One region of the Yersinia mollaretii ATCC 43969 genome, then DNA from elsewhere that is predicted to be linked to it. Evidence: predicted binding sites of a transcription regulator. Region 1 holds the regulator's gene; each other region holds the start of a gene.

Region 1 (7,461 bases):
GTTGGTGCGCTTTGGCGCACCTTTTTTATTGGGGTTTATAAGCGGCTACTGCGCGTCGTCATACTGAGCTTGTGCAGTGCTCACAAAATACCTGCATTTTGAACGCCCTTTAGGGCGGCCCGTAGGGGGAGCGTAGCGAATAAACTCCTCACGTACTACGTGTACGCTCCGGGTTCTGCGCGCTGTACGCACTCAGTCTGACTTAGCTCGCTACGCCTTATTTTGCTGTGGTATTTCCCAATAGGCGGCTACTGCGCTTTGTTCCGCTAAATGCTTCACTCAATATCGAGCGGAGAGGATAGGCAGAAGAGTAAAGCGTCCGCGCCAGGGATGGCGCGGCTCGAGCCTCCAAGGAGGGATTAACGGCGTCTTTACGATCTGCCTGTTCTCTCTGTGACGTGCACCAATCTTCTATTCTGTCTTTCTCTTTCCACTGAATATATCTGAGTTAATTGCTTGTTGTGGTAATGATAATCAGATGCCGCCACTGCCACATTCTGCGCTACAATGGGGCTCTATTTGGTCACTGTTTTGTCCCCAGCAGGGAGCGAGTCGCATGTTTACCGGCGATGCATCAATTTTGAAACCTATCCAATGGTGTGCCATTGAGCAGCCAAATATTCCCACTGACATCGCTGACTGGCTGATGGAGTTGGGGTCGATGACTCGGCGTTTTGAGCAACATTGCCAGCGGGTACACGTCGAACCTCAACGGGAGTGCTTTATTACACGCAGTGAGTTAGGTGAAGATGCTGAGTATTTACCGGTAAGTGAGCGCTATTGGCTGCGGGAAATCATTTTATGTGGTGATAATGAACCTTGGCTACTGGGCCGCACCCTGATCCCCGAGGAGACGCTCTCTGGCCCTGACCGCGCACTGGTGGATCTCGGCACCTTACCCCTTGGGCGCTACTTATTCGGCGGCGATAATTTAACCCGAGATTATATTCAAGTAGGGCGTCAGGAGGCTCTTTGGGCGCGCCGCTCATTGCTGCGCCTCTCTGGCAAGCCCTTGTTACTGACTGAAGTTTTTTTACCGGCCTCGCCGCTTTATTCGGTTCCAGCCGGTTGATGTGGCGGTGAGATTTAGGAGATGGATAAATTGAAGGGAAGTATTGTTCAGAGCAAATGGCTGGCCTATTGCCGTTTGATGCGCATTGATAAACCGATTGGCTCTTTACTGCTGCTGTGGCCGACTTTGTGGGCATTATGGTTGGCGGGGCAAGGTATCCCTGAAACTCGAATACTGATCGTTTTTGTCTTGGGGGTCTTTTTCATGCGTGCCGCCGGTTGTGTCGTCAATGATTATGCTGACCGCCATATTGATGGCTTTGTGAAACGCACCGCCTCCCGTCCACTGCCCAGCGGAATCATCAGTGAAAAAGAGAGCAAAATCCTGTTTGTGGTTTTGGTGTTACTCTCGTTTGGCTTGGTTTTAACCCTCAATCGCATGACCATAGGGCTATCGCTGGCGGCATTGGCACTGGCTTGGGTCTACCCGTTTATGAAGCGGGTCACCCATCTGCCGCAGGTGGTCTTAGGCGCGGCCTTTGGCTGGTCAATCCCGATGGGCTTTGCGGCGGTCAGTGAAAGTTTACCTCTGGTGTGCTGGCTGCTATTACTGGCGAATATCTGCTGGACGGTGGCTTACGACACGCAATATGCCATGGTTGATCGTGATGACGACCTAAAAATCGGCGTTAAATCCACCGCCATTTTATTTGGTCAGCATGACAAACTGATCATCGGCTTGCTGCAACTGGCGACACTGTTGCTGATGGTGGCTATCGGCTGGATGATGAATCTAGGCGTGGCATTCTACTGGTCAATCTTACTGGCGGGGGCGCTGTTTGTTCATCAACAGAAGATGATTGCCAAGCGCGAGCGTGATGCCTGTTTCCGTGCATTTCTGAACAATAATTATGTCGGGCTGGTGCTGTTTTTAGGCATTCTGGCGAGTTACCTGTAAAAAAATGGCCAGATGATCAGTCTGGCCACTCTCATTCTTTCGCTGAAGGATCAATCTGCCGATTTATCCTCTGCTTCAGGTTCCGGCAATTGATTGCTGGTTTCGGCTGGCATACTGACACTCTCAATCGTCAGCTTCACTTCTGGTGTCATCAAGGCGCTCAGCATGTTATACACTTCCAGCGTATGTGCCTGAACAGCATCACCGCTATCACTGATATAACCCTCTTCACGTAGAGTCCCGACCAGCGTTGAAAATACCGCTTTATCAAAGAATTCCGGTGCATTAATCCCATGCAGAACAGACAAACGCTGTGCCATGATGCGGCTCTCTTTCTCCAGCGCCCCACGGTTGATGCTAGGGTTGGCACTGAGCAGCGACAGTGTAATCGCATAGCGTTGCAGTGTCTCCCGCACCCCAGCGGCCAATAATTGCAGCGGACGAATACGGGCTGGATTCAGCACCAATTCGTTACCTTTATCGCAAATTAGCTGCTGGCGAGCCAGCTCATCAATCAGGGTATCCAGTGTCTGCGGTAACTGCTCTTTGCTGTAGTGCAGGAACAGTTCCGCTTTCAACATCGGATAAATTATGCTGATTTGGCGCAACAACTCGGCGCGGGTAATGCGACGGTGGTACATCACCATGCTGGCAATCAGCGATGGCAACATCAGCAAGTGCTGGATATTATTGCGATAGTAGGTCATCAGCACGGCTTGTTCCCGTGGCAGAATGATAATGTCACCGATATTGTCTTTCTCCACCTCAAACTTATTCATATTCAAGGCGTGATTGAGTAACTCTTCCGGTGTTTTATCCGGCACGGTGACATCTTTCGCGTAAGGCACATTGCGCATCAGTTGCAGATAGCAATCGAGTTGCTCAAGCAGTTGCTCGCGGGTCAGTGAACGCTGACGCGAAGCTAACAATGCTGTAGAGCAGAGATTCATGGCATTGGCGGCGGCCGCATTGTTGATTCTGACCATAATCTGACCAGCTAAATCATTCACCGCTGGCGTCAGCCAGCTTGGGCGCTGTGCTTCAATCGGATCAATTGCTTCCCGCCATTGCGGCACATTGGTATTCAGATAGGTGGTTAACGGGATCGGCTCACCAAAGTTAACGTAGCCCTGACCGAGATTCCGCAGCTTGCGCAAACCACGCAGCATCTGCAACAGACTCTCTTTCTCTTTGGTCGCACCGCGTAGCTCTTTGGCGTAAGTGCCCACTTCCATCACATGCTCGTAGCCGATATAAATCGGCACCAAGGTGATAGGACGCGAACCGCCACGTAACATGGCCTGAATGGTCATCGACAGCGTGCCGGTTTTTGGTTCCAGCAGGCGACCCGTCCGCGAACGGCCCCCTTCCACAAAGTATTCCACGGAATAACCACGGGTAAACAGCTCGCCCAGATATTCACGGAACACCGTCGAGTAGAGTTTATTGCCCTTAAAGGTGCGGCGAATAAAGAAAGCCCCTAGACGGCGGAAAATCGGACCAGCAGGCCAGAAGTTAAGGTTAATACCAGCCGCAATATGTGGCGGTACCAGCCCTTGATGATAGAGCACGTAGGAGAGCAGCAGATAATCCATATGGCTGCGATGGCAAGGCACATAGACGATTTCATGACCATCTTGCGCCAACTGCCGTACGCGCTCAGCATTATGGACATTAATGCCCTGATACAAGCGGTTCCACGTCCAGCTCAACACCCGGTCAGACAGGCGCACGGCTTCATAAGAGAAGTTTGCTGCAATCTCTTCCATCAGCGTAATGGCATTCTGCTGTGCTTTCTCATGGGAGATTTTCTTGGTCCGTGCTTCATCAGCCACGGCTTTTTCAATCGCCTTAGAGGCGAGCAGTTTCTGGAACAGATCCTGACGGGCTGGCAGGCTTGGGCCTACTGCCGCCAAGCGTTGGCGGGAGAAGTGCATCCGTGCCACCCGTGCCAGTTTGTGGGCAATGGTTTTATCCGTGCCGTGTTCGCTGGCCATGCGGCGCAGTGAAACCGTGGTTGAGAAACGCACAAAACTATCGCGCCCCAGCCACAAGACGGCAAAGAATTTTTGTATGCCGTTGAGTACGCGCAGATGCGGCGTACCATGACCTTCACGGCCTGGCGAGCGGCCAAACATCACAGAAACCGGCAGCATCTGGATATCCAGTGCTGGGTTATTGCGGTGCAGGTCCAGATAATCGTGGAAGAGTTTTACCGACTCCTGTTTCGGCGCGTAGTAGCGAAAGACCCTTGGGCCATTATCGATAAACACGTGGCTGGGAAGTAGCACGCCATCGATCTCCAATGGAATCAATGGGTCGGGCAGATCCAGCGCCTGACACTGCGCTCGCAAAGTCAGCAAATCAGCCTTAGAATTGTAAGGCAAAACGTACAGAATAGGACGAGACGGGTCTAACCCTAACTCAGTCACAGGATCTGCCGGAATAACCTTGCTTTTTACCAACAATTTAAGTGGTAAATTCAATAACTTATAATATATTTTACGCCAACCTGACATAACTACATGAAGCCTCTTGTTAGCAATTCATCGCAAGGATACCAGAAACTGGTTTTTAGATCTGTGGTGATGAGACAACAGAAAGCGGTAAAAATCATCATCTACTTAAGATAAAGGCAATAAAACATGGCGAACCAATCAACAGGGCTAACTCGAATCTATAAAGCAGCGGGTTATTCTGCGAAAGGCTTAAGTGCTGCATGGAAGAATGAAGCGGCTTTTCGTCAAGAAGCGGCCGTGGCCATTATGGCGATCATACTGGCGTTTTGGCTGGATATAGGGGCGATAACGCGTATTTTATTAATTGGCAGTGTCGTATTAGTGATCATTGTTGAAGTGATCAACAGTGCCATTGAAGCCGTGGTAGACCGGATCGGCAGCGAGTTCCATGAGCTTTCCGGACGAGCGAAAGATATGGGGTCCGCCGCTGTATTTTTAGCTATTTTGTTAGCCATTTTTGTCTGGATAACCGCACTTTGGCACCATTTGGGTTAATGTTATCGCGACTCACAGGGGGGTGAGTTAATAACAGGAAACAAATAAGCTGTGATTAATCCCTGTTTTTGTTCACTCTTTGGTTTCCAACACCCGCTTACCTGTATATACTCACAGCAAGACTGTATAAACAAACAGGGGGCGGAATGAAAGCACTTACTACCAGACAGCAAGAGGTTTATGACCTGGTTCGCGATCACTTAGCGCAAACCGGCATGCCACCGACCCGTGCCGAAATTGCGCAGCGTCTGGGGTTTCGCTCTCCTAACGCCGCTGAAGAGCATTTAAAAGCACTGGCCCGTAAAGGCGTGATCGAGATTGTCTCTGGCGCTTCCCGTGGCATTCGTTTGCTGATGGAAGAAGAAGATGGCCTGCCACTGATTGGGCGGGTTGCCGCAGGTGAGCCTCTGCTGGCACAGCAACATATCGAAGGGCACTATAAAGTCGATCCCTCAATGTTTAAACCAAGCGCAGATTTTCTGTTGCGGGTCAATGGGATGTCGATGAGAGATATCGGTATTCTGGATGGTGACCTGCTGGCGGTACACAAAACGCAGGATGTGCGGAACGGGCAAGTCGTGGTTGCACGCATTGATGATGAAGTCACGGTAAAACGCTTGAAAAAACAAGGTAATATCGTACAGCTTCTGCCAGAAAACAGCGAATTTCAGCCGATTGTTGTCGATCTGCGCGAGCAAAACTTCACCATTGAAGGATTGGCCGTTGGTGTCATCCGTAATGGCGACTGGATCTGACTTTAGTGTTTTATGTTTAGTTAATAAGCCGTTCCTGCTCAGGAGCGGCTTTTTATTGTTTATGCTCAGTGAGCCTAACTAATGACTTTTCTACTTCAAACACGCTTCAAACACGACGATATATTTAGATTGAGATGATTCCGACAAATAAGCTATTACCTGCTGTTTTTACTGCGCTTTATTAGCGCTTATTTCTATATATTGGCTGTGATCTCAGCGTTTAATATATTCAAAACTTCTAATATTAGCTTCCTCTGCTATAGTTATTTCTACGGTAAGCAAAACAATGAAGCCTAATTTAAATTATGAAGCTGAGTAATAATATAAATTAGATTGTTATTTATTCGTAGCGAATATTTATCGTATTGAACTCACTAAACTGACTAATCCCAAGGTAACGGAGATATTATGAATAAAGATCAAGCCGACGGTAACTGGAAGCAGATTAAAGGTAAAGTGAAAGAGAAATGGGGCAAGCTGACTGACGATGACCTGAAGGTGATTGAAGGCAAGCGTGACCAACTGGTGGGTAAAATTCAGGAGAAATACGGCTATCAAAAAGAGCAGGCCGAAAAAGAAGTCAAAGCTTGGGAAGACCACAGCAAGCATCGCTGGTAACAGCGTTAAAGGGATGTAAACTGATGTTGGTATCAATTGATCGGATCTGATTTCACCCAATGAATGCTTTAATTTAAACTGACAACTTCCTGTTAGCACGTTATTTATGTAAATGGCAGTGAAGTCAGTGACTCTGTTTTAATTAAGCCACTCTATTGATATTCGATGTATACCACCATAAGCACAAGGATGTGTAATATTAGAAGACTCAGGCTTCATAATCTAATTATATATCCGCGCCTATGTTTATTATATTAGGCTTAGGTATTCAGGTATTTATTACTCAACGCCATTCAATACTGACGCCTTGTGGGCGACAGTCTATTCGCTATCACCACTGAGTTACCTCTTTTTGCTCACAATCGAGTGGTCGTGATCGCAGTGATCATGACTTTCACAGGCTTCAACAACCCCGCATTCAGCACATAAACCGTGAGCTTCAACCACACTATGGCGCAGTGTAAAACCAGACTGTTTTGCTAATTGCGCTAGCGCTTCTTCGATACCCACAGTAGTACGTTCTGTCACTATCTTGCAGCGATCACAGATAAACAGTGCTGAAGTATGGGTTGGCTCTTCAAAATGATGGCACAGCACATAGCTGTTCGCTGATTCTACACGGTGAATAAAACCTTGTTCTAGTAAGAAATCCAATGCGCGATAAACGGTGGGTGGCTTCGCCTGAGGTTCCGAAATGCGCAGCAGATCCAACAAATCATATGCGCTGATTGCACCCGGCTGTTGAGCCATTAAACGTAATACTTCAAGACGTTGCGGTGTCAGCCGGACGTTCCGTTGTTGGCACAAGCTTTCAGCCTGAGCCAGCAGTTTTTCCTGATTGATAGGGTTCATCATTTACATCCCGCAGCATTCGAATTGAACTGATTTTACCATATTTACTGTTAATCGCCGATAGATGAAAAAGTGGGAGGAAGGCGGGTATCACAATTCTAGTAAGTCACCGCCAGCCTCAATATCAATTTATGGCTCCACTATCACACGGGCAGCCATAACAAGGTTCTATGGTATAATCGCCAGTTCCATCCCTTTGCCTTGTTCACTTAGTGAGCAAATCAATGGATAATAGATGCAGTAATCACAGATG
Region 2 (7,461 bases), 2.0 Mb from region 1:
CTTAGCGATACCCAAATGATTTCAAGGTGCACAAAGGCACCTACAATTTAAAAGATGACGGGTATACGCTATTAGAGTTAGGCACCCCTATTTAGACAGGAAAAATATGCGAAATCGCACCTTAGCGGATCTCGATCGGGTGGTGGCATTAGGCGGCGGCCATGGACTCGGCCGAGTGATGTCAGCCCTTTCCCCTTTAGGCTCGCGCCTGACAGGTATTGTCACCACCACCGATAATGGCGGCTCAACTGGGCGCATACGTCGTTCAGAAGGTGGAATTGCGTGGGGCGATACCCGAAATTGCCTCAATCAATTGATTACTGAGCCAAGTGTGGCGTCTGCGATGTTTGAGTACCGTTTTACGGGCAATGGCGAATTGGCGGGCCACAATCTGGGGAATTTGATGCTTAAGGCGTTGGATCACCTCAGCATCCGCCCTATTGAAGCCATCAATCTGGTGCGCAGTTTACTGAAAGTGGAGGCCTGGCTTATTCCCATGTCTGAGCACCCCGTCGATTTGCTGGCGATCGACAGTGAAGGGCACCCGGTTTATGGTGAGGTAAATATCGATCAACTGGCACAGATGCCACAAGAGATGTTGCTGTCACCCCACGTCCATGCGACACGGGAGGCGATCGAGGCCATAGGGCAGGCAGATGTTATTCTGATCGGCCCCGGTAGCTTTTTAACCAGCTTGATGCCACTGCTGCTGCTGGATGATTTAACCCAAGCTTTACGGCGTAGCTCTGCCAGCATGATCTATATTGGCAATCTGGGGCGTGAGCTGAGTGTCGCGGCCGCCGCGCTCTCGCTGCAAGAAAAACTGGCCATCATGGAGAGCAAAATTGGCCGCAAAATTATTGATGCGGCTATTGTCAGCCCACGGATTGATATTAGTGGCGTGAAAGATCGAATTATTGTGCAGCAACCTCTGGAAGCCAAAGATATCCCTTACCGCCACGACCGTGAGCTATTGCGACTGGCACTGGAAGCGACCTTGCAACAGTTGGGTGGCGCGGCTTCCGCGTAAGCGAACTAGGGGCGTGGCTCCTTGGATTTAGCCTGTAATGCTGCGTTATCGATCATGTGGATATAGAGCGCTTCTACTTTAGCCCTTGCCCACGGGGTGCGGCGCAAAAACTTCAGGCTAGATTTAATGCTGGGATCACTGGTGAAACAGTTGATCTGGATACGGTATCCCAGCTCTTCCCAACCATAGTGCTCCACCAGTTTGGTCAGCAATTGCTCCAGCGTAATGCCGTGCAGCGGATCTTTGGATAAGTGTTCACTCATTATTTATCTCGCGCTTTATTAGGTGACAATTTTATCAGCCGCACACATTAATCAGGATTGGCTGATGCGACAAGCAAAATTGCCGATTTATCACCTGATGAGCACCAGCGGCCTCCTCGGCAACCCCTATCCATCAGGAGATGGCGATAAACTGCTGGCGCAACTGATGAACTTGGTCACGCAATTCTGCCGCCTGTTCAAACTCCAGATTTTGCGCGTAAGTGTACATTTTGGCTTCCAGCTCACGGATTTTCTGATCCAGCGCTTTCGGTGGCAAGGAGAGGTAGTTATCGGGATCGGCCACTTTGCCCCCCCGCCCTTTCCCTTTACCACGGGTAGACGGTTGGCCCAGTTGCAGAAGATCACCAATTTTCTTGTTAAGCCCTTGCGGAGTTATGCCACGTTCTTCGTTGTAAGCTTGCTGTTTGGCTCTTCGCCGTTCGGTTTCACCAATGGCTTTTTCCATTGAAGCCGTAATTCGGTCGCCATAAAGAATAGCTTTGCCGTTGAGGTTACGTGCCGCACGGCCAATGGTCTGGATTAAGGAGCGCTCAGAGCGCAGAAAACCTTCTTTATCGGCATCCAGAATGGCAACCAGCGAAACCTCCGGCATATCCAAACCTTCCCGCAGCAAGTTGATGCCCACCAGCACATCAAACTCACCCAGACGTAAATCGCGAATAATCTCAACCCGCTCAACGGTATCAATGTCCGAATGCAGGTAGCGTACCCGTGCGCCATGCTCCACGAGATACTCGGTGAGATCCTCGGCCATACGTTTGGTCAAGGTGGTCACTAGCACCCGCTCGTTAATCGCAGCACGGATACGAATTTCTGATAACAGGTCATCGACCTGTGTGGCGACAGGCCGCACTTCAATCAGTGGGTCAAGCAAGCCCGTAGGCCGCACCACTTGCTCAATGATATCGCCACCGGATTTCTCCAGTTCGTATTTGCCCGGCGTGGCCGAGACATAGATGGTTTGTGGTGCCGACGCTTCAAATTCTTCAAAACGCATCGGGCGGTTATCCAGTGCCGATGGCAGCCGGAAACCATACTCCACCAACGTCTCTTTACGTGAACGGTCGCCTTTGTACATGCCGCCAATCTGCGGGATCGTGACGTGGGACTCATCGACAATCAGCAAACCATCGGCGGGCAGATAGTCGAATAGCGTCGGCGGTGGCTCGCCCGGCCCACGGCCCGAAAGGTAGCGGGAGTAGTTTTCAATGCCAGAGCAATAGCCCAGTTCATTCATCATTTCGAGGTCAAATTGGGTTCGCTGAGCAATGCGCTGTTCTTCCAACAGTTTGTTGTTTTCTAACAGCACCTTACGTCGATCAGCCAGTTCGACTTTGATCTCTTCCATCGCCTGTAAAATACGCTCCCTTGGGGTAACGTAGTGCGTTTTCGGGTAAACCGTAAAACGGGGTACTTCGTGCTGTAGCTGGCCTGTCAGTGGATCAAATATCGAGAGCCGCTCAACCTCGTCATCGAACAATTCAACCCGCAGCGCCCACTCATCGGACTCAGCAGGGAAGATGTCGATCACCTCACCGCGTACTCGAAAAGTCCCCCGCTGAAATACCTGATCATTACGGCTGTATTGCAACTCTGACAAACGACGCAAAATTGAGCGCTGATCAATGATCATGCCCTTGGTCAGATGCAGCATCATTTTCAGGTATAAGTCGGGGTCACCCAAACCATAAATCGCGGAGACCGAGGCCACCACGATCACATCCCGCCGCTCCAGCAAGGCTTTGGTGGCGGAGAGCCGCATTTGTTCGATGTGTTCGTTTACCGAGGCGTCTTTTTCGATAAAGGTATCGGAGCTGGGGACGTAGGCTTCGGGCTGATAGTAGTCATAGTAGGAGACGAAATACTCGACCGCGTTATCAGGAAAAAACTCTTTCATCTCGCCATAAAGCTGGGCGGCCAAGGTCTTATTTGGCGCCAATACCATGGTCGGCCGATTTAAGTCAGCAATGACATTGGCGACCGTAAAGGTTTTACCTGATCCCGTCACCCCTAATAGCGTCTGGTGAGCCAGACCATTCTCCAGCCCCTCCTCCAGTTTACGGATGGCATCAGGCTGATCGCCCGCTGGTTTAAACTCAGAATGTAGTTTGAATGCTTTACTCATGAATTTGCTACCCGCCGGAGAAACACACTATCAGGAGGCTAATTATGAAAGCCCCATAAAATTTTACCACCCCTATGATACTGGATATAAAACCAGCTTCAAGCACCAAAGTGTAGGAATTTCTTTAAACACGGCGGCGTTGCTTCGTGACAGTGACACTCAGAGGCTCGTTGCACTGTAAAGGTATTTTATCCCCAACGATTAACATAAACACACTAGTGATAGTTAATTGATTAAGGATTATCCATTGACCTCAATTATAATTGACGACACTTGATTTTAATTAACTTACTGAAAATAAATGTTATTTATTAAAAGTAGAGAATCCGGACAACAGGGTCAGAAGCCGCGCCGGCTCTCGCTTGCCATCAGTTTTCTATGGCTAATGCACAAGGTTATCCACAGGAATGGTGGATAACTCATTCAACCCCATAGGGGCTGGGAGTTGGCGAAAAGCAAAGCTTGGCGATGAATTAGGGACTAATTAGCTTTTTTAGTGTTTTTTTTACATTTTTATTTCAGCATATATTTCAATTCGTACTAACTACCCGACTTGCTAATTCTACATTTTTCACCTTGTTACCCTCTGATCCAATCATTATCGCCGATCTGTTTTTCTGCACCATTTTCTCCACCAGAGCACCGCTTGAGTGCAAGGAATCCATCATTCACCACTCTTTCCCCCGCTGGCACTGGCATTTTCATGCCTAACCCCCGCGTTAAAACCATTTACAGCCCGTTAACATACAAGTTTTACCGCTGCCCACAGTAACTTGGCCCGAGAGTTGCTTCATATCTCTGTGAAACAGAGAGTTTACATGCACAACCACACAGCATAAGTGTGGTGTTTTATGCTGATCTGCCGCTATCAAGTATGCAAATTTGCTGGTTAATCCTTCGCTAGCCGTTACAGAACTCCGGGCCACCTGTGAACTACTGAGATCGACTGAGGAGAAGCACTGATGCTGAGTTTAACCGCTGTAAATCAATACTATGGCCAGACTCATATCCTTTGGGATATCAATCTGGAGCTTCCCCGTGGCCAGTGCACCTGTTTGATTGGGCGCAACGGCGTCGGGAAGACCACGCTAATTAATTGCATCATGGGTCATTTGCCGATTAAAAGTGGCACCATGACTTGGCAACCCCACCACCAGCCGCCACAAAACTTGCTACAGCAACCCGTCGAGGGACGCACCGCGCTGGGCATCGGCTATGTCCCACAAGGGCAGCAGATTTTCTCTCAACTGAGTGTCGAAGAGAACATGCTGATCGCCGTGTTGGCGGGCCGTCATAAGTCGCACCCCATTCCCGGTTGGATTTTTGATTTGTTCCCCCAACTACATGATAAACGCAGCCAGCGTGGGGGCGAGCTAAGTCGCAATCAACAGCAGCAGTTAGCCATCGCCAGAGCGCTGGTGGCAGAGCCGGAGTTGCTGATTCTCGACGAACCGGGGAACGGCACCTTACCCCCGTTGAGTGAGGATATCGGCAATATCCTGCATCAACTTAGTCGTAGCTTGGGTTTGACGGTGTTATTGGTGGAGCATCGTTTGCCGCTAATTCAGCATGTTGCCGATCGATTTTGCCTGATGGCGGGCGGCAGAAACGTGGCACAAGGGACACTGGATCAATTGGATGAAGATATGATTATTGAGCATTTAGCCAGTTGATGTGGCTTAGGTATCGCGGGCCTCCGCCAAGAGATAAAAGGGCTAATCATACCGATTGGCCCTCGATTTTCTATTCGCCCGACAGCCGCCGTAGATCCAGATAGCCGCCAAGATCACGGCGTTCAGTGGCGGGATGCTGAGTGAGATCAGTCAGATGAGGAATAACCCCCAATAGCGGTGCATCAATCATCCGCGTCAATGTCGCCAGATACTCCGCTTGCCGCCCCCCGGTTGGAATGACTTCATTTGCCACCCAACCAGCCAGTGTCAATCCCGCGTGTCGAATCGCCAGCGCGGTCAATAATGCATGATTGATGCACCCCAACTTGACCCCCACCACCAGAATGACTGGCAACTGTTCCTGCTCTACCCAATCAGCAAAAGTCGCTTGCGGGGAGAGTGGGGTAAACCAGCCGCCAGCCCCTTCGACCAGTATCCAGTCAGCGGATTGCTCAAGCTGCCGCAAGCCTTGTGATAGGGCCGATAAATGGATCTCGCGGCCTTCACTTTCGCTAGCAATATGTGGCGAGGTCGCTTCCAGCAGTGTCAGCGGATTTACTTGGGCATAATCGAGCGCCTCACTGCTGTTGGCCTGTAGCGCCAAAGCATCACTGTTGCGCAGGCCATCGGCCGTCATCTGGCTGCCAGAGGCGACGGGCTTATAACCCGCAGTCCGATAGCCCAGATGAGCGGCGGCTTGTAATAATGCACAACTGGCGACGGTTTTACCGACATCGGTATCCGTGCCAGTGATAAACCAACGGTTAATCACGATAAATAACCCCATAAACTAAGTGGTAACTCAGCGGGTAGTGACCCGCTTGCCGGTTATAAGCGCGTTGCAGCCCCAGCAGACGTTGACGCCCCCCCAAGCCAGCCTGACGGCCCCGATGTAAATGCGTGGCACCAATGCCCTGTAGCGAGCGCATAAGGGCTATCACATCGGGAAATTGTTGCTGATAGTGCTGCGGTGTCAGTTGGTGGCGATAGCCCTGACAGGCGCTGCTAATCTGCTGAAAAGGCAGGAAATCATTGACATGGCGCTTGCCATCAACTTGCTGCCACGCCTGCCCCAGCTCATCAAGCGAGCCTTCTGCCAACGTGGAGAAAAGGATAAGGCCGCCACGGCGCGTCACGCGATACAGCTCGGCTAAGGCCGCAGGTAAATCCGCGCACCACTGCACCGCCAGATTGCTAAAGCAGATATCAACTGAGTGATCTGACAGCGGAATCTGTTCGATGTCTGCCAGCAAATAGTCATCAGCGGCCTGCTGTTGGCGCGCGTAGTCCAGCATACCCACCGCAAGATCTAGCGCAGTGACTTGCTTGCCCAGCTCCCGCCAGCGGCGACTGAAATACCCGGTGCCACAGCCCGCATCCAGCACTGAAACGCCGGGATGCTGATGACCCAGCGCCAGCAACGTCTCCCCGGTTTTTCGCTGTAAATCTGCCGCCGTATCGTAGCTGCCCGCTGCCCGGCTAAAAGCCGCCGCAATCGCGGATTTATCCACTGATACTGGCGGCATAGGTTCAGTGACAAGCGCCATACAGCCCCTCCAGTAATCTATCGATATCCTCCGGCTGATGCGCGGCGCTGAGGGTAATGCGTAATCTGGCTCCGCCCGGTGGGACAGTCGGGGGGCGGATTGCTGTCACCCATAACCCCGCCGCACGCAGTTGCTCTGCCAGTGCCAGAGTTTGCGCGTTATCCCCCACTAGCAGCGGCTGGATGGCAGTTTCTGATCCCCCTAATGACAAGGGTAAATCCGCCGCACCACGACGAAATTGCGCGATACGTTGCTGAAGCTGTTGACGTAGATCATCCGCTTGCTGAATGCGTAACAGTGCGGTTTGCAGCGCAATGGCCTGTGCAGGCGGCATCGCCGTGCTGTAAATCAGGTGGCGAGCATATTGCAGCAGGTATTCAGCCACTGGATCTTGACATAGCACCGCCGCGCCACTGAGGCCAAATGCCTTGCCGAAGGTCACCACCAGCAGCTCAGGTTTTACTCCTTGTAACGCGCAGCTACCGCGCCCTCCTTCACCCTGCACACCAATGCCGTGTGCATCATCCACCATCAACCAGCCCCCTGCCGCCGTGGTGTGTTGCTGTAAAGCAGCCAGCGGTGCGCAGTCACCGTCCATGCTAAAAACGCCTTCGGTGACCACCAAGGTTTGGCCGGAACAGGGCCTGCCCAGCAACTTTTGCAGCGAATCCGGCTGATTATGCGCAAAGCGCCGCAATTGCGCTGGCGAGTGTGCCGCCGCCTCCAATAAAGAGGCATGGCTGAGTTTATCGGCCAGTATGCGGTCATCCGCGCCCATTAACGCCGCCAGCACCGCCTGATT
Region 3 (7,461 bases), 1.4 Mb from region 1:
AAATGGCGCAGCAGGCAAGAATAGCCAATGCCCAACGCCAGTATCAGCAACGCTGAATTTCAGTTTTAGAGGTTTTTTGTGCTCACTTTCGTCACTGCTTTACGCCGTTATGTCTACAATAGTAGCCTGCTTTATTATGTCCGTATCTTTATCGCGTTGGCGGGAGTAACAGCGGTTCCATGGTGGATTGAACAACCTAAACTGACCATTCCCCTGACACTCGGTGTCGTGGCCGCAGCACTGACTGATCTGGATGACCGCCTGGCCGGGCGGTTACGTAACCTATTCATTACGCTGATCTGTTTTTTTATCGCATCAGCTTCCATTGAGCTTTTATTTCCTTATCCCTGGTTGTTTGCCCTTGGCCTGACCTTCTCAACCTGCGGTTTCATTCTGCTGGGTGCCTTAGGCCAACGCTATGCGACCATTGCCTTTGGCGCGCTGTTAATCGCTGTCTACACCATGCTCGGCACCTCGATGTACCATATTTGGTATCAGCAGCCACTGCTACTGATTCTGGGGGCCGTTTGGTACAACATCTTAACCTTATGCGGGCATCTCATTTTTCCTATCCGCCCCTTACAGGATAACTTGGCCCGCTGTTATCAGCAGCTTGCTCACTATTTAGAAGCCAAAGCCAATCTATTTGACCCCGATATTGAGCCTGATGTCGATCAGCCCATTATTGATGTCGCAATGGCGAACGGCACTTTAGTCGCCACCTTGAATCAAGCCAGAGCCTCACTGGTAACGCGGTTAAAAGGTGACCGGGGCCAGCGCGGGACTCGGCGAACGCTGCACTACTATTTTGTCGCGCAAGATATTCATGAGCGAGCCAGCTCGTCACATGTCCAATATCAAGCGCTGCGGGAGAAATTTCGCTACAGCGATGTCCTCTTCCGTTTTCAGCGCTTATTGAGCATGCAAGCCAGAGCCTGTATGCAACTCTCACAATCCATCTTGATGAGACAAAAGTATCAGCATAATCCCCGTTTTGAACGCGCCTTTACTTTTTTAGATGCGGCACTGGCCAGAGAGCTGGCTCAAAACGAGAATGTGCAACAAGTTAAAGCGCTCTCCCATCTGTTAAAAAACTTGCGGGCGATTGATGCGCAACTGGCGGGGATTGAATCAGAGCAGGTTCTAGCCGAGAACCCACAGCCGGAAAGCCGTTTGTCTGATGATCGTATAACTGGCTGGAGTGATATCAAGCTGCGTATCAGCCGCCATTTGACCCCAAAATCAGCACTGTTTCGTCATGCAGTCCGCATGTCCGTCGTGCTTTGCGTCGGCTATGCATTTATTCAGTTGACTGGTATGCGCCACGGTTATTGGATCTTGCTAACAAGCCTTTTTGTTTGTCAGCCCAACTATAATGCGACTCGCCGCCGACTCGCACTGCGCATCATCGGCACTTTAGCCGGTATACTTATCGGCTTACCTATTCTCTATTTTGTACCGTCAATTGAGGGGCAGTTAATCCTGATTGTGATTACTGGGGTGCTCTTTTTTGCCTTCCGCAATGTTCAATATGCGCATGCCACAATGTTTATTACCTTGCTGGTTTTGTTATGTTTTAACCTATTAGGCGAAGGGTTTGAGGTGGCAGCACCACGGGTCTTCGACACTTTATTGGGGTGCGCCATTGCCTGGGTCGCCGTGAGCTTTATCTGGCCTGACTGGAAATTCCGCCAACTGCCTGCGGTGGTCCACAAAACACTGAATGCGAACTGCCGTTATTTGGATGCCATTCTGGTGCAATACTATCAAGGCAAAGATAACAGCCTGCCCTACCGCATAGCGCGCCGCGATGCGCATAATTGTGATGCCGAGTTAGCCTCCGTCATTTCAAATATGTCAGCAGAACCCAACAACAATAAAGAAACCCAGGAGGCGGCATTCCGTTTGCTCTGCCTGAACCACACTATGCTCAGTTATATCTCCGCGTTAGGTGCTCACCGCGAGAAACTGACCAATACCGCCACACTGAATTTGCTCAACGATGCCATTTGTTATGTCGAAGGCACTCTTGAGCAAGAACAACCCGACAGTTTGAAAATGACACAGGTACTCATTGGCTTATCTACCCGACTGCAAGGGTGCAATCCTGAGCCGGAGAGTAAAGACCAATTGGTTTTACAGCAGATTGGCTTATTGCTTGAACTACTGCCTGAACTCAGTGAACTGAATAAACGTATCAGTCAGACAAGCTAATTGAACCACGGGCTATTCCGATGGCCCATGGTTAGGCTGGTTCATACGCGGCACTGATGTGTGTCTCAAACCATTCAATAAGATCAATACGTATCATTAAGGGCAAGGCGGCATAATGATATCCACTGATAGCGCCCGCCAGTGACAACAAAACATTTATCCCCAGCGAGTGCCGTAAAGCACGCAACTTTAAGTAGCAGCGTTTAGCGCCCTCAAGCCTCAACTCGGCCGCACTCTTAATACCGGCTTTCCATAATAACCGCTCAAGGCTGGCGCTAAGATTGGGTAAATCCTTCAGTCGAACTGTCGGGCCTTTTTTGCTTAAAACCTCAGTTTTAGCCCCTTGATAAGCCTGTTGTGCAAAATGACGCAGCGTGCGTTCATCCCCCCACAGAAAAGCATCTACCCAATAGTAGCGCAGCAAAACCGGCACCCCACGTTTGGCATAAACAAAGTTCGTCATCCCTCTCGCACGAAATACCCCCTCGACCTGATCATTAGCGCGTAGATACAGTTCCCCCTCAGAAACCACTGCAAACATAATCCCATTAGCCAACAGGCCATAGCCGCCAAATTGTGAGCGAACTGTGATCTGGCCTAAAAAATCAAAACAACCCCGTGCCTGCATGATTTTATTTTCTGATGCGTTTTCCATGACTACTCCTTTAGTAAAAATCCGAACTAACGTCCCTATTCAGTTGTAATAAGTGTAAGAGGAACAACTAATTAAAAAATACGCAAAATGGATCACCTAGCCAAATACAAAATGAATTTGCACCGATTTACTTCACAATTATGCGAAGCATCTTGTAAAAATTTAGTTGATCTTCGAACAAACAGTGACTACTGTATATGCATACAGCACACTACAGGCGAGGTTCATTATGCGTACTCAATCACTAAAACCTTATCATGCTAATTATCATTCTCTTGTTACCCGCGATGCAGCACAAAGAGTTGATGCTCCAACAGATAGTGGCCTTATCAGTGAACTTGTGTACAGTGAAAACCAGCCTGCAGTAACCCAGCTATTACTTCCTTTATTACAACAGCTTGGTAAGCAATCTCGGTGGCTCTTATGGTTAGCACCGCAGCAGAAATTGAGCCGTCAATGGTTGCAACAATCAGGTTTACCTGCACATAAGGTGGTTCAGCTAAGACAAATCAATCCATTATCGACTGTTGATGCGATGGAAAAAGCATTATTGACGGGGAATTATAGTGTCGTGCTTGGTTGGCTACCGGAGCTATCAGAAGAGGATCGTATCCGATTACGTTTAGCAGCAAAGTTAGGAAATGCTTATGGGTTTGTTATGCACCCATTAGATGACACAAAAGTAGTTCAGGGACAGTGCGCAACGTTAAAAATTCATTCTTCTTTGTATCATTAAGTGAATTTAGGATTTATCCCATGAATTATTACAATATTTAGCGCTTCCTACTGCAGAACTGACATAAAGCGAGTCGGAATGCGGCTTGTAGCAGAAGATGTCGCATAAAAAACGCTGCTTTTTACCCCTAAATCGTTAAAGATTATGCACAAATTGGCGTTTTTTTCAGGACGATTATTACATCACACTTGTAACTTTCTCGCCACGTTGTAGACTTTACATCGCTAAGGTTGCTCTAAAATGCCAAATCATACTGGCAACGTGATTAACGGGAGCGTTAAAACCTTGACGAAGAATTTTAACCAAGGGCTTGGCTTTTTAAAGCTCATTGCCTATTTGGATGATAACGAGGCGTAAAATGAAAAAGACAGCTATCGCATTAGCAGTGGCACTGGCAGGTTTCGCTACAGTAGCGCAAGCCGCACCGAAAGATAACACCTGGTACACCGGTGGTAAACTGGGCTGGTCCCAGTTCCAAGATACGGGCTCCATCATTAATAATGACGGCCCAACTCATAAAGACCAAATTGGTGCTGGTGCGTTCTTGGGTTACCAAGCAAACCAATATCTGGGCTTTGAAATGGGATACGACTGGCTTGGCCGTATGCCTTACAAAGGCGACACCAACAACGGTGCTTTCAAAGCGCAAGGCGTTCAGTTGGCCGCTAAACTGAGCTACCCTGTAGCACAGGACTTAGACGTTTACACTCGTCTGGGTGGTATGGTTTGGCGTGCAGATACTGACGGCTCTATTGATGGCCAACGTTACAGCGCACACGACACTGGTGTTTCTCCATTGGTAGCTCTGGGTGCTGAATACGCTTGGACCAAAAACTGGGCAACCCGTATGGAATACCAGTGGGTTAGCAACATCGGTGATAAAGCTACCGTTGGCGCTCGTCCAGACAACGGCATGCTGAGCGTAGGTGTTTCTTACCGTTTCGGTCAGGATGATGTTGTAGCACCAATTGCTCCAGCTCCAGCTCCAGCTCCAGTTGTTGACACTAAGCGTTTCACACTGAAATCTGACGTGCTGTTCGCTTTCAACAAGTCAACTCTGAAACCAGAAGGCCAGCAAGCTCTGGACCAACTGTATTCTCAGCTGAGCTCTATCGATCCTAAAGACGGTTCTGTAGTGGTTCTGGGCTTTGCTGACCGTATCGGTCAACCAGCGCCTAACTTAGCTCTGTCTCAGCGTCGTGCTGACAGCGTGCGTGATTACCTGGTTTCTAAAGGTATCCCTGCTGACAAAATCACCGCTCGCGGTGAAGGTCAAGCGAACCCAGTTACAGGCAACACCTGTGACAACGTGAAACCACGTGCTGCTCTGATCGAGTGCTTGGCACCAGATCGTCGCGTAGAGATCGAAGTTAAAGGCTACAAAGAAGTTGTAACTCAGCCACAGGCTTAAGTTTACTACTTTCGTAAAAACCCCGCATTGCGGGGTTTTTTTTCGTCGCATGATTAAGCAAGGTTGAGTCACAGTCTGTTTTCTTAGGGTAATTCCGTCATCATCTAAGATGATTGATACCCAACAGATTAACTCTCTTTACCAAGAATATCCTGCAAATCCTGCTTCAAAGAGGACATCTGGTTGGCATATTTCTCTTTGCGCTCAGCATCTTCAATCAACTGAACTACTGTCTCTGAAAGTGTATTGCCACGGCGTCGGGCAAGGGCTGCCAAACGTTGCCACACCAAAAACTCCAAATCGATTGATTTTTTGCGGGTATGCTGGTGCTCTGCGTTGAAGTGTCGTTTACGTCTAGCGCGGATAGTCTGCTTCATCCGAGTCGCCAGTTGCGGGTTCATATGTACATCGATCCACGCCAACACCTTCACTGGTTCACTTTCCAGTTTAACCAGTTGCTCTACGGCATCCGTAGCTGCACTGTTTTCGATATGTCGGGTAATGGCTTCACCTTCACGGTGTTTTTTTACCAAATACGCCCATTTCCAACCACTTTCTAAATTTTCCAGTTGTTGATATTTCATCGTGAGCTCTTTAGTGACCGCGTAACTTAAATTAAGCATAACAGCTTTACACGGAATTTCACCCTACTAAAAGCGCATGAATAGATTGTTTTTTGTACGAAGCACTGCTGATGTCTTACTCCTTGCCATCAACTGCCACTCTACGTATATGCAGTCTGCTTTATTCTTGTATAATCGCCCTTTCCCTTTTTGACGATTGCATCTATTACTTTGACCAATAACCGACTTGAATGGCAGTCACTGCTGCCAAACACAACGCCGTATGAAGCGTTATTCGCTACCGCCTCCCAATTGGAGCCTGTTCCTTTTGCCGTGATTCAGCCCCGGTTAGAAAATGGCATGACGCTATTCTGTCATCCACAATCTCAACCGCGCTTTATGCTGATCAAAGCTCAAGAGAGCACCGAGTATCTGGCTTTAATTGCAGAGGCGGTTAAAGAGCTGCAACCTGAGGCTTCAGCCCTGTTTGGTGGCGATTATCTGATACACGGCCACCAAGTCACTTGGCAACCCGCACAGCGTGGTGACGAGCGGTTTGCGGCCCAGTCACGCTGTCTCTATCAGGAATGGGTTGAGCCGGAGCAACTGTTTGGCTGCGTTAGATGGCATAAAGATCAAATCACTCTGCAACCCGGCTTAGTTCATCAGGCTAATGGTGGCGTATTGATCATGTCGGTACGGGCACTACAGGCCCAACCATTAATGTGGTTGCGCTTGAAACAAATGATTGTCCAGCAACGCTTCGATTGGCTCTCTCCTGATGAAACTCGTCCCTTACCGGTACATATCCCCTCCATGCCGTTGGATCTACACCTGATTCTGGTTGGCGACCGTCTGGGACTGGGTGATTTCCATGATATGGAACCTGAATTGGGTGAATTGGCTATTTATGGTGAGTTCGAAGTCGAATTACCGCTAGTCGATATTGATGGCATGACATTATGGTGCGGTTACATTAATGCGCTATTGCAGCAAAAACAGTTACCGTCATTATCGGCCGATGCCTGGCCCATTCTGTTCCGCCAAGCGGTGCGTTACAGCGGTGACCAAGGCAGCCTGCCTTTGTGCCCGCAATGGCTAACCCACCAGCTAGCTGAAGCTGCGCTGTATGCCGAAGAAGAGGCCATTACCGCCAACGCGTTGGAAGTTGCGCTCAATGCTCGCGATTGGCGGCATAGCTACCTTGCAGAGCGGATGCAGGATGAGATAGAGCTGGGCCAAATTCTGGTTGATACGGAAGGGCAAGTTGTCGGCCAGATTAACGGCCTGTCTGTTCTAGAATATCCCGGCCATCCTTATGCCTTCGGCGAACCGGCGCGTATCAGCTGTGTTGTTCACTTGGGTGATGGCGAGTTTGTTGATGTTGAACGAAAAGCCGAACTGGGTGGCAATATCCATGCTAAAGGCATGATGATCATGCAGGCATTCTTGCATTCAGAGCTGGATCTTGATCAGCCACTGCCCTTCTCTGCATCCATTGTTTTTGAGCAATCCTATGGGGAAGTGGACGGCGATAGTGCATCACTCGCCGAACTTTGCGCGTTGATCAGCGCACTCTCACAGCAGCCAATCAATCAACAAATTGCCGTGACAGGCTCTGTTGATCAGTTTGGTAATGTGCAGCCTATTGGTGGCGTGAATGAAAAGATCGAAGGTTTCTTCGAAGCATGCCAACGCCGTGGGCTAACGGGCACTCAGGGGGTCATTTTACCCTCTACCAATGTCCGTCACTTATGCCTTAATCAGACGGTGATTGAAGCTGTACAGAATGGTCAATTCCATCTGTGGGCCGTTGATACGGTGGCTGAGGCATTACCGTTATTAACAGGGGTGGTTTACGCCGATGAGCAACAACCGAGTC

What was found. The regulator LexA, encoded in region 1, represses DNA repair genes until DNA is damaged. The targets are predictions, from matches to a motif close to TNCTGTATGTACATACAGNA.
Region 2: uvrB (excinuclease ABC subunit UvrB) is a predicted target of LexA. The motif match lies at 3,518-3,537, and genes of this name have one in related genera.
Region 3: sulA (SOS-induced cell division inhibitor SulA) is a predicted target of LexA. The motif match lies at 3,059-3,078, and genes of this name have one in related genera.

What each region holds. Positions count from the first base shown of each region.
Region 1 covers NZ_CP054043.1:793,186-800,646, reverse strand. Annotated here, with positions in the region: gene ubiC (chorismate lyase) at 557-1,072, shown strand; gene ubiA (4-hydroxybenzoate octaprenyltransferase) at 1,103-1,969, shown strand; gene plsB (glycerol-3-phosphate 1-O-acyltransferase PlsB) at 2,020-4,488, opposite strand; gene HRD69_RS03485 (diacylglycerol kinase) at 4,615-4,983, shown strand; gene lexA (transcriptional repressor LexA) at 5,130-5,738, shown strand; gene HRD69_RS03475 (CsbD family protein) at 6,147-6,356, shown strand; gene zur (zinc uptake transcriptional repressor Zur) at 6,699-7,208, opposite strand.
Region 2 covers NZ_CP054043.1:2,804,766-2,812,226, reverse strand. Annotated here, with positions in the region: gene yvcK (uridine diphosphate-N-acetylglucosamine-binding protein YvcK) at 107-1,030, shown strand; gene HRD69_RS12365 (VF530 family protein) at 1,036-1,293, opposite strand; gene uvrB (excinuclease ABC subunit UvrB) at 1,427-3,439, opposite strand; gene HRD69_RS12355 (branched-chain amino acid ABC transporter ATP-binding protein) at 4,402-5,112, shown strand; gene bioD (dethiobiotin synthase) at 5,183-5,884, opposite strand; gene bioC (malonyl-ACP O-methyltransferase BioC) at 5,877-6,659, opposite strand; gene bioF (8-amino-7-oxononanoate synthase) at 6,643-7,461, opposite strand, start outside.
Region 3 covers NZ_CP054043.1:3,982,174-3,989,634, forward strand. Annotated here, with positions in the region: gene HRD69_RS17775 (YccF domain-containing protein) at 1-56, shown strand, start outside; gene yccS (YccS family putative transporter) at 79-2,214, shown strand; gene HRD69_RS17785 (TfoX/Sxy family DNA transformation protein) at 2,246-2,869, opposite strand; gene sulA (SOS-induced cell division inhibitor SulA) at 3,099-3,605, shown strand; gene ompA (porin OmpA) at 3,964-5,016, shown strand; gene matP (macrodomain Ter protein MatP) at 5,145-5,600, opposite strand; gene HRD69_RS17805 (AAA family ATPase) at 5,811-7,461, shown strand, end outside.